Regions from separate parts of the Weissella sp. ESL1156 genome, predicted to be linked through region 1. Evidence: a T-box and tRNA genes for the amino acid it is inferred to sense, from the RefSeq annotation. Region 1 holds a T-box; the other holds one or more tRNA genes.
What was found. A T-box is a leader RNA that pairs with one kind of tRNA and senses whether it is charged. The one in region 1 lies ahead of ACSKY2_RS04520 (valine--tRNA ligase), so its partner is inferred to be a tRNA-Val.
Positions count from the first base shown of each region.

Region 2: it has a tRNA-Val gene. The T-box ahead of ACSKY2_RS04520 (valine--tRNA ligase) is inferred to sense a tRNA for this amino acid. The anticodon was not compared.

Region 1 is NZ_CP196372.1:893,265-899,801, forward strand. Features, by position in the region: gene ACSKY2_RS04510 (ABC-F family ATP-binding cassette domain-containing protein) at 1-787, opposite strand, end outside; gene ACSKY2_RS04515 (bifunctional folylpolyglutamate synthase/dihydrofolate synthase) at 876-2,195, opposite strand; gene ACSKY2_RS04520 (valine--tRNA ligase) at 2,358-5,024, opposite strand; T-box leader at 5,102-5,307, opposite strand; gene ACSKY2_RS04525 (LysE/ArgO family amino acid transporter) at 5,380-5,997, opposite strand; gene trhA (PAQR family membrane homeostasis protein TrhA) at 6,122-6,537, shown strand, end outside.
Region 2 is NZ_CP196372.1:1,919,525-1,926,061, reverse strand. Features, by position in the region: gene ACSKY2_RS09595 (YfhO family protein) at 1-1,769, shown strand, start outside; gene ACSKY2_RS09590 (hypothetical protein) at 1,913-2,215, opposite strand; tRNA gene ACSKY2_RS09585 (tRNA-Leu) at 2,421-2,504, opposite strand; tRNA gene ACSKY2_RS09580 (tRNA-His) at 2,532-2,604, opposite strand; tRNA gene ACSKY2_RS09575 (tRNA-Trp) at 2,607-2,680, opposite strand; tRNA gene ACSKY2_RS09570 (tRNA-Asp) at 2,708-2,781, opposite strand; tRNA gene ACSKY2_RS09565 (tRNA-Val) at 2,784-2,856, opposite strand; rRNA gene rrf (5S ribosomal RNA) at 2,861-2,977, opposite strand; rRNA gene ACSKY2_RS09555 (23S ribosomal RNA) at 3,052-5,967, opposite strand; tRNA gene ACSKY2_RS09550 (tRNA-Ala) at 6,170-6,242, opposite strand; rRNA gene ACSKY2_RS09545 (16S ribosomal RNA) at 6,313-6,537, opposite strand, start outside.

The sequences.
Region 1 (6,537 bases):
TTTGTTCTTGCAAAACCTTAGCCGCTTTTTGTTGCATAAAATCACTATAATTACCCTTATAGTGGTCTAGTTGACCAGAGTGCATATCGTAGATTTCAGTCACAACACGGTCCAAGAAATATCGATCATGTGACACGATTAGCAATGCACCTTGATAATTCTTTAAATATTGTTCTAACCAAGCCAACGTTTGCATATCTAAATGATTCGTTGGTTCGTCTAAAATTAACAGATCTGGTGTCTCCAATAGTTGCTTTGCAATGGCTAGTCGCGTTCGCTGGCCCCCAGAGAGGGCTGCAATTTTTTGATCATAAAATGACTCATCAAAGCCAAAACCGTGTAATACTGAGCGAATCGTTGCATCATATCCATAACCATTCTTCTCATCAAAATCGTGTTGCGTTTGATCATAAGCTGTCAACAACTCTGTATAGTCATCACTTTCATAGTCCGTCGTTGCAGCAATTTCCGCTTCCATTTGACGCATCCGTTCTTCCAAAGCAATCACATCGGCAAAGGCTGTCAACATTTCATTATAGACAGATAATTTCGAATCTAATCCTGAATTTTGAGCCAAATAGGCTAATCGAATGCCTTTTTTCATTGAAATTTCACCTTCATCAGGTGTTGTTTCACCAATCAACATTTTTAATAATGTTGATTTTCCAGCGCCGTTGCGCCCAACTAAACCAACTCGGGCTTTATTCTGTACTTGCATCGAAATATTTTTAAAGAATGTGACACCATTAAAACGTCGCGCCACATTACTTGCTTGTAAAATAATCATATTTATCACTCCATCTTAGGCATGATGTGTTATCTTACCTAATCTCATTCTCCATCTACTGTATCAAATCAACCCATTTGACGCTAGGTTATTCTTGATCAGCAAGCGCTTGTCGTACCTCAGATACAAAATACAGTGAACCAGTCAATAAAATGATATCGTTCGTACTGCTTTCCTTTTTAACAATATCAAGACCCACTTGCCACGTCCGATGGACAGTTACGTGCTGTGTACGAACTTGATGTGCTGCTAATGATGGCTCAAGTGGTTGACGATTATTCGGTCCTTGAAATCCAACCACATGCAAATCAACATTTGGTAGGTCAGCAAGTAATTGTAACATTTGAGGATAATTTTTATCCTGTAAGACACCAAATAAAATGTGAATCGTCTTTTTTTTAAATCGCGTTGTTAAAATTTCGATTAGCGCCTTTATTCCTGGTTCATTGTGTGAACCATCTAATATAATTATCGGGTCTGTTGCAATTTTTTCAAACCGAACCGGCCACCAAACTGTTTTTAGCGCTTGTGTCACCATTTTCGGTGTCAATTGGCGTTTAAAAAAGTTGGTAACCAACTGAGCTGTTTGTAACGCAACGGCTGCATTATCAATTTGATAATGACCAATCAAGTCAACAAATACTTGCTGATAATTAATTGTCCCCGATACATCGAATGTTTCACCCCATAGATTTTCATCTGGTAATGCGGTCACTTGAAATTGTTGTCCCAAACGATACACGGATGCACCCATAGCAGTTGCCACTGTATCAATCACTTGATTAGCTGCTGGTGTTAATCGTCCCACAACAACAGGACGCTGTTTTTGAATAATGCCGGCTTTTTGTGTTGCAATTTTTGTTATTGTGTCACCTAATACCTGCATGTGATCCAAGCCAACGGTGGTAATCACAGAAACAATTTTATCTGGAATGACCGTCGTTGAATCCCACGTGCCGCCGACACCGACTTCCAACACAACCACATCAACTGGGTGTTCTGAAAAATACATAAACATCATAACTGTCAGTGTTTCAAACTCAGTTAACCCAGTTGTTAATTCATCATCCATTTGATCAATGACTGGTGCCAAGCGCTGCACCAAATCCAATAAATCATTATCATCAATATTACCCTGATCATCTTGAATACGCTCATTAAATGACAAAATATATGGTGATGTAAATAATCCAACCCTTAAGCCACTGGCTCGTAATAATTGTGCAACCATCTTACTAGTTGATCCCTTACCATTTGTACCGGTAATATGAACGTATTGTGATTGTCGTTCCGGATGTCCTAATCGCGTTAAAACTTTGTTTAATCGATTAAAAGTAGGCGTCTTGGACCATTTATGACGGCCATGAATATATGAAATTGCATCAGCAACCGTTTCTATTTTTGCCATTTTAACCTCGATTTTTACAATGATAAACAAAAGCGCCGTCTACATTGTAGATGGCGCTTCTGCATGTGTAATTTACTGCATTGTAACGACGAACCGCTTAAATTCGTTATTCACAATATGTTAAATTATACACTTACCTTACTATTACTGCAAGTAGCTGTTTTACTTGTTTGCCTCTTTTAATTGTGCTAAGCGATCATTCGTTGCTTGCAACTTATTTTCCCAATCAACTAACTTTTCGCGTTCAGCTGCGACAACTTTTTCAGGCGCATTATTGACAAACTTTTCGTTACCTAATTTACTATTGGCACGTGTTACTTCACCTGTAAACTTCTTCACCTCTTCTTGCAGACGAGCTATTTCTTCATCCAAATCAATTAACTCAGCTAATGGAACAAAAATTTCGGCACCAGAGATAATTTGCGTCATGGCTAGATCAGGAGCATCAATTTCAGCCGCAATTTGCAAAGTCTTTGGCTTAACAAAACGATTAATGTAGTCTGCATTATCCTTGAAAATACGTTGCAAGTTCTGATCCGTCGTCTTAATCAAAACATCGATTGTCGTTGACATAGGCGCGTTGGCCTCTGTTCGAATTGTTCGAACAGCCTTAATTAAGTCAATCAAACTATTAAAATCAGTTTCAGCTTGTTGATCATGCAATGCATCATCAATAGTTGGGTAACTTGCCGTAACAATTGTTTCACCCTCGTGAGGCATTTCTTGCCAAATGGCTTCAGTAACAAATGGCATAATTGGATGCAACAACCGTAGCGTATTATCTAATACATATGCCAGAATTGCTTGCACTGTCTTTTGAGCAACCTCATCATTCCCATTAAGGGTCTCTTTAGTCATTTCAATGTACCAGTCAGCAAAATCATTCCAAATAAAGTTATACAATGCGCGGCCAGCTTCACCGAACTCAAACTTATCAAAATTCTTTGTCACCATTTCAATCGTTGTATTGAGACGTGACAGAATCCATTTATCAGCCAATGAGAACTTTGATTTGTCAGTTGGCAAAATTGCCTTTGTATCATCTGATAAGTTCATCAATACATAACGTGAAGCATTCCAAATCTTATTAATGAAATTCCATGCTGAATCCATCTTTGTATATGAAAAACGAACATCTTGACCGGGTGTTGACCCAGTTGCCAAGAACCAACGTAAAGCATCTGCACCATACTTCTCAATGACATCCATCGGGTCAATACCATTGCCTAATGACTTTGACATCTTACGACCTTGCTCATCACGAATCAAGCCATGAATCAACACATTCTTGAATGGCCGTCGACCAGTAAATTCTTTTGATTGGAACATCATACGTGCGACCCAGAAGAAGATAATATCATACCCTGTGACCAAAGTATCTGTTGGGAAGTAGCGCTTAAAGTCTGCCGCATCTGTATCAGGCCAACCCATTGTTGAAAATGGCCACAAAGCTGATGAAAACCATGTATCCAAAACATCAGGATCTTGTTCCCAATTCTCACTATCAGCAGGCGCTTCCATACCAACATACATTTCACCAGTCTCTTTATGGTACCAAGCGGGAATTTGGTGTCCCCACCATAATTGACGAGAAATCACCCAATCATGAATGTCATCCATCCAACGAGTAAAGGTACCTTCAAAACGTGGCGGATAGAAATCAACACGATCGTCCGATTTTTGCATAGCCAATGCTTGTTCAGCCAATGGTTTCATCTTAACAAACCATTGTGTTGACAACCGTGATTCAACTTGCACACCAGTACGTTCTGAATGACCAACTGCGTGCACGATTGGTTCAACTGACAACATCCAACCACCAGCTTCTAAATCGGCAACCATTGCTTTGCGGGCATCAAAACGATCCATACCAACATACTTACCAGCACGTTCGTTCATTGAAGCGTCTTCATTCATCGTATTGATTCGTTCCAAATTATGACGATTACCAACACCAAAATCATTTGGATCATGAGCTGGTGTAATTTTAACCATCCCTGAACCAAACTCAGGGTCAACATATTCGTCAGCAATAATTGGTACTTCACGATTAACAAGTGGCACTAAGACCTTTTTACCAACCAAATCTTTATAACGTTCATCTGAAGGATGTACAGCAACTGCCACATCCCCAAACATTGTTTCAGGACGAGTTGTTGCAATTTCAATATAATGCTTTCCTTGATACGTTGTTTCAGGATCCACAAATGGATACTGTACATGATAAAAGGCACCTTCATCATCTTGATGAATGACCTCGATATCCGACAAGGCTGTCCGAGCTTTCGGGTCCCAATTGATGATGTACTCGCCCCGATAGATCAAGCCTTTCTTGTACAAAGTCACGAATACTTTACGAACAGCTTCTGATAACCCTTCATCTAGCGTAAAGCGTTCACGGTCAAAATCCAAAGATAGCCCTAGTTTTCCCCATTGCGCTTTAATAGTTGCTGCATATTCATTTTTCCAATCCCATACTTGTTCAACAAATTTGTCACGTCCCAAATCATAACGCGAAATACCTTCTTTGGCTAAACGTTGCTCAACTTTAGCTTGCGTAGCAATTCCCGCATGATCCATTCCTGGTAACCATAACGTATCAAAACCTTGCATTCGCTTTTGACGAATCAACATATCTTGTAACGTTGTATCCCAAGCGTGACCTAAGTGTAATTTACCAGTCACGTTCGGTGGCGGAATAACAATTGAATAGGGACGAGCCTTCTTATTTTCTGAAGGTTTGAAGCGCTTCTCTTGCACCCACTTATCATAACGACCCGCTTCAACCGCTGTTGGATTATACTTGCTCGGCATATCAATTTCTCGCATAACTTGAACTCCTTACTTTTATTAAATTTATTCTATAATTGACCCATTAAAAAAACCCTGATCATACAATATTGTATAATCAGGGCGACTTTATCGCGGTACCACCTGAATTAGAGTATTCTCTATCTCATTAAGACTTAACGCGTCACCACGTTATCAACTACTACAATTTCATTGATAAAGCCCACTAGCTACTTTCTAAGTTGTCACTCAAAATCTTTCACCAAAATGACTTTGTCGCTAATAGTAACCTAACCTATACCCTCTAGTGTATTGCTATGAAAGCAATTTTACATGGTTATATGCAAAAAATCAAGGTCAATCGATGCTTTTCGTTAATATGAAGTGTCATCATTTAAAAGATAGCAATCATTGCCTCAATTAATAAATAACCACCATAACCTAAGACGATAATTCCAGATATAGCATTTACACAGACAAGCACTTTTCGAGGTAGCCGATCTTTTAGGATATTCATGATAATTGTAATGCCATTAAACCAAATAAACGTTGCCATCATGACACCAATGATAAATGGCCAAACCGCATCACTAGCCAATGTTCCTCTTAAAGCACCTAATAATAAACTACCATCAATTAAAGCTTGTGGATTCGCCCATGAAACAATAAATGCTGTCAATAAAGCTTTATGTGCAGGTAAGTGATTAGCATGTGTGTTGAGTTGTACTGTATTCGCACTTCTTAAAATATCCCAACCAATCCAAATGACTAGCATCCCACCAATCAACATGACAGTTAATTTTAGCCATGCTGCTGAACTAATAATTGCTCCCATACCAAAAAAGGCCGCCATTGAAAACAACGAGTCAGCAATCCAAACAAAAAGAACATAAACTAACGAACGTTTAAATGAATTCGTTAGTGCATTATTAAATACATACAAATTTTGCATGCCGATTGGTGCCACGAAAGCAAATCCAATCATCATCCCTTTAATCATTGTCATTAACATTATGAAACCCCACTTATTTTAATACTATAACATTTAGTTTACAAAACTAGATGAAACAGTTATCATAATTATAAACATATTGTCATTCAAATAAATAGCCAATTAACTGGTAAAGGAGAAGCCTATGCCTACTCTAACAAAAGAAAATCGCCGCTATCTAATTACCTATGAGACACTCAATGCCGTCACTCACGGTCTTGGTGTGATGGCAGCCATCGTTGGTGCAACACTATTAATGATTAAGAGTGTGCAACATCATTTTGGTGCATTTACAATGGTTGCCTTATCAATTTATGCTGCATCTATTATCAGTTTTTTACTCGCTTCAACCTTATTCCACGCATTAATTTTTACTAAAGCGGGTAAAATTTTTCAATTTTTAGATCACTCAGGCATTTATTTAGTCATCCTGGGAAGTTACACGCCTTACACCTGGCTCTTCCTTAGTCCAAAAATTGGTTGGCCAATTTGGCTAACCATTCTATTATGCACTATTCTTGGCTTTGTTTATGATTTATTTTTTGTCGGTCGTTGGCCTTG
Region 2 (6,537 bases), 930 kb from region 1:
CTAATCGCTGGTTATTCCTAATTTTATTACCGGCAAGCTTTATATTGTTGCAAATGCTTAATGATTTAGCCAATCTTTCAAAGCGTGACTATCTCTACTTTTTCATTGTTGGTTTAATTGCTAGTTTTTCATTACTTATTATTAGTAATTTTAATTTAAATAATCGCTATGGCGTCATGATTGCTATTTATTTTGTGACGATCATTGTTTTATGGTTAACCCAGTCGACACCACATTTTAAACCAATTTGGTTAGTTGTACTCGTTCTGTCGAATATTTTCTTGTTAACTATCCGCAATCACACAAATAATACCAATCCAGATACGACTGATTCACTGTCTAATCAAGTTGTTCAAACACTAATCAAACAACAACATCAATATTTAAAACCGCAAACAAAAGCGCTCACAAGAGCTTATGTTGACAATCAATTAAATAATGCAACCGGTATTGCACCGGCAACCAACTTACCTATTATTGGACCGTTGAATAATATCGAAAGTTATTGGTCCTTGCAAAATGGTGCTGTAGGTTCCGGACTCGCAAAACTTGCGATTAATACTGCCAATCCTAATGATATTACTGGTAATCTTGACTCTCGTGACGTTCTTAGTAATGTATTGGGCGTTTCGGATCGCTATGAGAATCCAAATTCTCTGACCCCTTATTCATATCAGGTCGTTGCAAATCAAGTTGTTAATGGTCAATCACTTGTACATTCTAAAAATGCTTACCCATTATTATATTTTCCAAAGTATAAAATCAGTCAAACTGACTATGATAAGCTATCACCAACAACTAAGGAGGCTAGTTTAGCAGACAGTATTGTCGTCAAGAATAGTCGCACCAAACAACATTCACAATTTGCAAAATCAGTTAAAACAGCACCAATTCGGACAAATCTAACTAAGTCACCGACTAAAAAGTTACATATGACTTATAAAACGAATTCCGATTGGTTACCAGCTGGTTTTTATCTCAGTCCTTCTAAAGATTTAGCTGGCACTGAGCTACATTTGGAACTTTCTAACATTCATTTCCATCCGTATAATATCAAACAACAACAACAGATTGCTTTAACAAAATACCGTTATGATCATCAACAAAATGGTCAAAATGAACAAAACCTTATTGATCGTCGCTATAATGAGAAAGCTTTTACGTGGAATTGGTATAAGCATCACTTTAGTAGTATTGGTAAAGAAATAACGGGTTATACGTTAACTGCAACTTATAATGATATAACGAATACATTCACTCAAACAGGTCAATCAAACTTATCATTTTATAATCCACAAAAGCAAGTAACGCTCAATCTTGGACAAGCAAATGATACAACGAAAGAAACATTCATTCCATTAACATTTAGCAAGGTTGGTGAATATAGTTTTGATGTACAAGTTAAGGCTATTCCTACTGATTATCGATTCAATAAAGTGGCTAAAACAATCCAAAAAACTGCACCTAAATACACATTAACAAATAATCAATTATCAACAACAATTAAAGTGAAAAAGGCAAGTATATTAGCAACAACCATTCCATATAGTAAAGGTTGGACTGCAGTTGATCATTCATCTCGATTAGTGGCATTAGGTACAGGTTTTATTGGAATACCTTTAAAAGCTGGCACGAATCACATTGTCCTGCGCTATCAAACACCAGGTCATCAAATTGCGAAATACGGCTTTCTAATTGGTACCGTTCTGTTAGTCATCATCTTATGTCAACGCTTGATTAGATTCATTTATAATCATAAAACTGACTGAGCGATTAGTGTGTTATATCTGAAAAGGGGACGTTAATCTACCTCATCATTTGGTAGATTGACGTCCCCTTTTTACATGTTAAAATACTGCAATATAATTATGTCAACAAAATAAATGTTGTTTAATACTTTTCTTATTTATTATTAAAATTTATCAGCAGAAAACCATTCAGCAATGGTTAGCCACTGATTCGTCTCTTTACTTTTAATTTTGTACGCCGTGATGTCATATAGCGTTTTGCGATCACCATCTAAAGGTGACCAATAAGTTTCATCAGCTCGACGAATAACGTCCCAATGAAAATAATTCTTTTCCTCATTATTTTCATCACGTACTAAAAATCCATCCGATAAAGAAATATTTTTTTCACCAACTTGAGGACCAGCTACACTAAAATCTACCATTAACTGTTGATGCGTCTCACTAGTGATTGGTTTATTTGTCATTTATTCTGTTCCTTTCTAAAAAAAATATATTCTAATTAATTATAACTAATCTAACATATGTCAAAAATAAATTAATCATCAGTGCTATCTTTAAAAATTCGTTTGTTTTAATACTTCACTTGATTTCCTTATATTAGTAACAACGGTTCTTTATAAAACAAAAATCCCTAAGAGCCTATAAAAAGACTATCAGGGACCATACTAATGCCGTCGATGGGGGTCGAACCCATACTCCCTTGCGGGAACTGGATTTTGAGTCCAGCGCGTCTGCCAATTCCGCCACAACGGCATCATATTAAATACTACATCATTAAAGGGCGGTAGATGGGGATCGAACCCACGCGTGCCGGAACCACAAACCGGTGTGTTAACCACTTCACCACTACCGCCATGGCAGGGGTAGAGGGAATCGAACCCCCGCCGACGGTTTTGGAGACCGTTGTTCTACCGCTAAACTATACCCCTATGATATGATGTAATACTTAATTGAAACGGTCACAACGGGACTCGAACCCGTGATCTTTCGCGTGACAGGCGAACGTCATAACCAGCTAGACCATGCGACCAATGGACGTTACAGGGTTCGAACCTGTGACCCCCTGCTTGTAAGGCAGGTGCTCTCCCAGCTGAGCTAAACGTCCATATGCATCGCAATGTCCTATCCTCGCAGGAGGCGATCCTCCAACTACTTTCGGCGTAACTGAGCTTAACTGCTGTGTTCGGTATGGGAACAGGTGTGACCTCAGTGCCATCATCACGACACGTTTCTAATTGAGTGAACTTAGTTCCCTCAAAACTGAATCATAACTGCTTTTTTGCCTTACACCACTTGCTACTTGGTTAAGTCCTCGAACCATTAGTACTAGTCCGCTCCATGCGTCACCGCACGTCCACTTCTAGCCTATCTACCTCATCATCTTTGAGGGGTCTTACTTCATTACTGAATGGGAAATCTCATCTCGAGGCGAGTTTCACACTTAGATGCTTTCAGCGTTTATCTCATCCGTACATAGCTACTCAGCGATGCTCCTGGCGGAACAACTGATACACCAGTGGTACGTCCACCCCGGTCCTCTCGTACTAAGGGCAGCTCCTCTCAAATTTCCTACGCCCGCGACGGATAGGGACCGAACTGTCTCACGACGTTCTGAACCCAGCTCGCGTACCGCTTTAATGGGCGAACAGCCCAACCCTTGGGACCGACTACAGCCCCAGGATGCGATGAGCCGACATCGAGGTGCCAAACCTCCCCGTCGATGTGGACTCTTGGGGGAGATAAGCCTGTTATCCCCAGGGTAGCTTTTGTCCGTTGAGCGATGGCCCTTCCATGCGGAACCACCGGATCACTAAGCCCTACTTTCGTACCTGCTCGACTGGTAAGTCTCACAGTCAAGCTCCCTTGTGCCTTTACACTCTACGAATGATTTCCAACCATTCTGAGGGAACCTTTGGGCGCCTCCGTTACCTTTTAGGAGGCGACCGCCCCAGTCAAACTGCCTGCCAGACACTGTCTTCCACCACGCTTAGTGGTGTGAGTTAGAGTGTTCATACAACGAGGGTAGTATCCCACGTTTGCCTCCATCGAAACTAGCGTCCCGATTTCTACGGCTCCTACCTATGCTGTACAAGCTGCACAAACACTCAATATCAAGCTACAGTAAAGCTCCATGGGGTCTTTCCGTCCTGTCGCGGGTAACCCGCATCTTCACGGGTCTTTAAATTTCACCGAGTCTCTCGTTGAGACAGCGCCCAGATCGTTACGCCTTTCGTGCGGGTCGGAACTTACCCGACAAGGAATTTCGCTACCTTAGGACCGTTATAGTTACGGCCGCCGTTTACTGGGGCTTCAATTCGTACCTTCGCCGAAGCTAAGCACTCCTTTTAACCTTCCAGCACCGGGCAGGCGTCAGCCCCTATACGTCATCTTACGATTTTGCAGAAACCTGTGTTTTTGATAAACAGTCGCCTGGGCCTATTCACTGCGGCTCAGCTTGCGCTGAGCACCCCTTCTCCCGAAGTTACGGGGTCATTTTGCCGAGTTCCTTAACGAGAGTTCACTCGCTCACCTTAGGATGCTCTCCTCGACTACCTGTGTCGGTTTGCGGTACGGGCAGGTAAACACTAACTAGAAGCTTTTCTCGGCAGCGTGACATCACAGACTTCCCTACTTGATTTCGGTCCTCATCACAACTTGTCCTTATGACAGCAAGCATTTAACTCACTCTCAGACTTATTGCTTGACCCAGCTTTTCCAACTGCTGGGTTCTGTTAGCCTTCTGCGTCCCTCCATTGTTCAAACATGTTCACCTGGTACAGGAATCTCAACCTGTTAGCCATCGACTACGCCTTTCGGCCTCGCCTTAGGTCCCGACTAACCCTGGGAGGACGAGCCTTCCCCAGGAAACCTTAGTCATACGGTGGACAGGATTCTCACCTGTCTTTCGCTACTCATACCGGCATTCTCACTTCTAAGCGCTCCACCAGTCCTCACGGTCTGACTTCATCGCCCTTAGAACGCTCTCCTATCGCGCCACTAATGTGGCACCCGTAGTTTCGGTGGTGTGTTTAGCCCCGGTACATTTTCGGCGCAGAATCACTCGACTAGTGAGCTATTACGCACTCTTTAAATGGTGGCTGCTTCTGAGCCAACATCCTAGTTGTCTATGCAACTTCACATCCTTTTCCACTTAACACACACTTAGGGACCTTAACTGACGATCTGGGCTGTTCCCCTTTCGACAATGGATCTTATCACTCACTGTCTGACTCCCGGACATACGTGATTGGCATTCGGAGTTTATCTTAATTTAGTAACCCGAGATGGGCCCCGCACCAAAACAGTGCTCTACCTCCAACACGCTATCTTCCGAGGCTAGCCCTAAAGCTATTTCGGAGAGAACCAGCTATCTCCAAGTTCGATTGGAATTTCACCGCTACCCACACCTCATCCCAACATTTTTCAACATGTACGGGTTCGGGCCTCCAGTGCGTTTTACCGCACCTTCACCCTGGACATGGGTAGGTCACCTGGTTTCGGGTCTACAACAACATACTCGAACGCCCATTTCAGACTCGCTTTCGCTACGGCTCCGGTCTTTCCACCTTAACCTTGCATGTTATCGTAACTCGCCGGTTCATTCTACAAAAGGCACGCTATCACCCATTAACGGGCTCTAACTTGTTGTAGGCACATGGTTTCAGGAACTTTTTCACTCCCCTTCCGGGGTGCTTTTCACCTTTCCCTCACGGTACTGGTTCACTATCGGTCACTAGGGAGTATTTAGCCTTACGAGATGGTCCTCGCAGTTTCCGACCGGATTTCACGTGTCCGGCCGTACTCAGGATCCTACACGGGAGTTTGCTTACTTTCGCATACGGGGCTATCACCCTGTTTCGCTCAGCTTCCCAGCTGCTTCTGCTAATAAACAAATTTGTAACTCCACAACGGTAGTCCTACAACCCCAGTGTGCAAGCACACTGGTTTGGGCTCCTCCGCGTTCGCTCGCCGCTACTGACGGAATCGATTTTTCTTTCTTCTCCTGTTGCTAATGAGATGTTTCAGTTCACAACGTCTACCTTCGTTCAACTATGTATTCATTGAACGATAACTTGCATCACAAGTTGGGTTCCCCCATTCGGAAATCCCCGGATCATAGCTTACTTACAGCTCCCCGAGGCATATCGGTGTTAGTCCCGTCCTTCATCGGCTCCTAGTGCCAAGGCATTCACCATGCGCCCTTAATAACTTAACCGATCAACTCTCGTTGATGATTTCGTTTGAGTATTGTGACTCAATGGTCACAAGCGATTTTAAACTGATTTAAAAAACTCAAAAAATTACGCGGTGTATTTTTTCGGCTCAATTTAATTGATTAATATCAATTGAAATAAATTTAAAAATTTACAATTATGATTCAGTTTTCAAAGAACTAATAAGCAACCGTTTGGTTGCGATGGAGAATATCGGGATCGAACCGATGACCTCCTGCTTGCAAAGCAGGCGCTCTCCCAGCTGAGCTAATTCCCCATATTTGAATGTTAACCACTCAAAACTAAATATCGTTTCGTTGACTGTGTAGGTTTCCGATTTTCCTTAGAAAGGAGGTGATCCAGCCGCAGGTTCTCCTACGGCTACCTTGTTACGACTTCACCCTAATCATCTGTCCCACCTTAGACGGCTGGCTCCTAAAAGGTTACCCCACCGGCTTTGGGTGTTACAAACTCTCATGGTGTGACGGGCGGTGTGTACAAGACCCGGGAACGTATTCACCGCGGCGTGCTGATCCGCGATTACTAGCGATTCCGACTTCATGTAGGCGAGT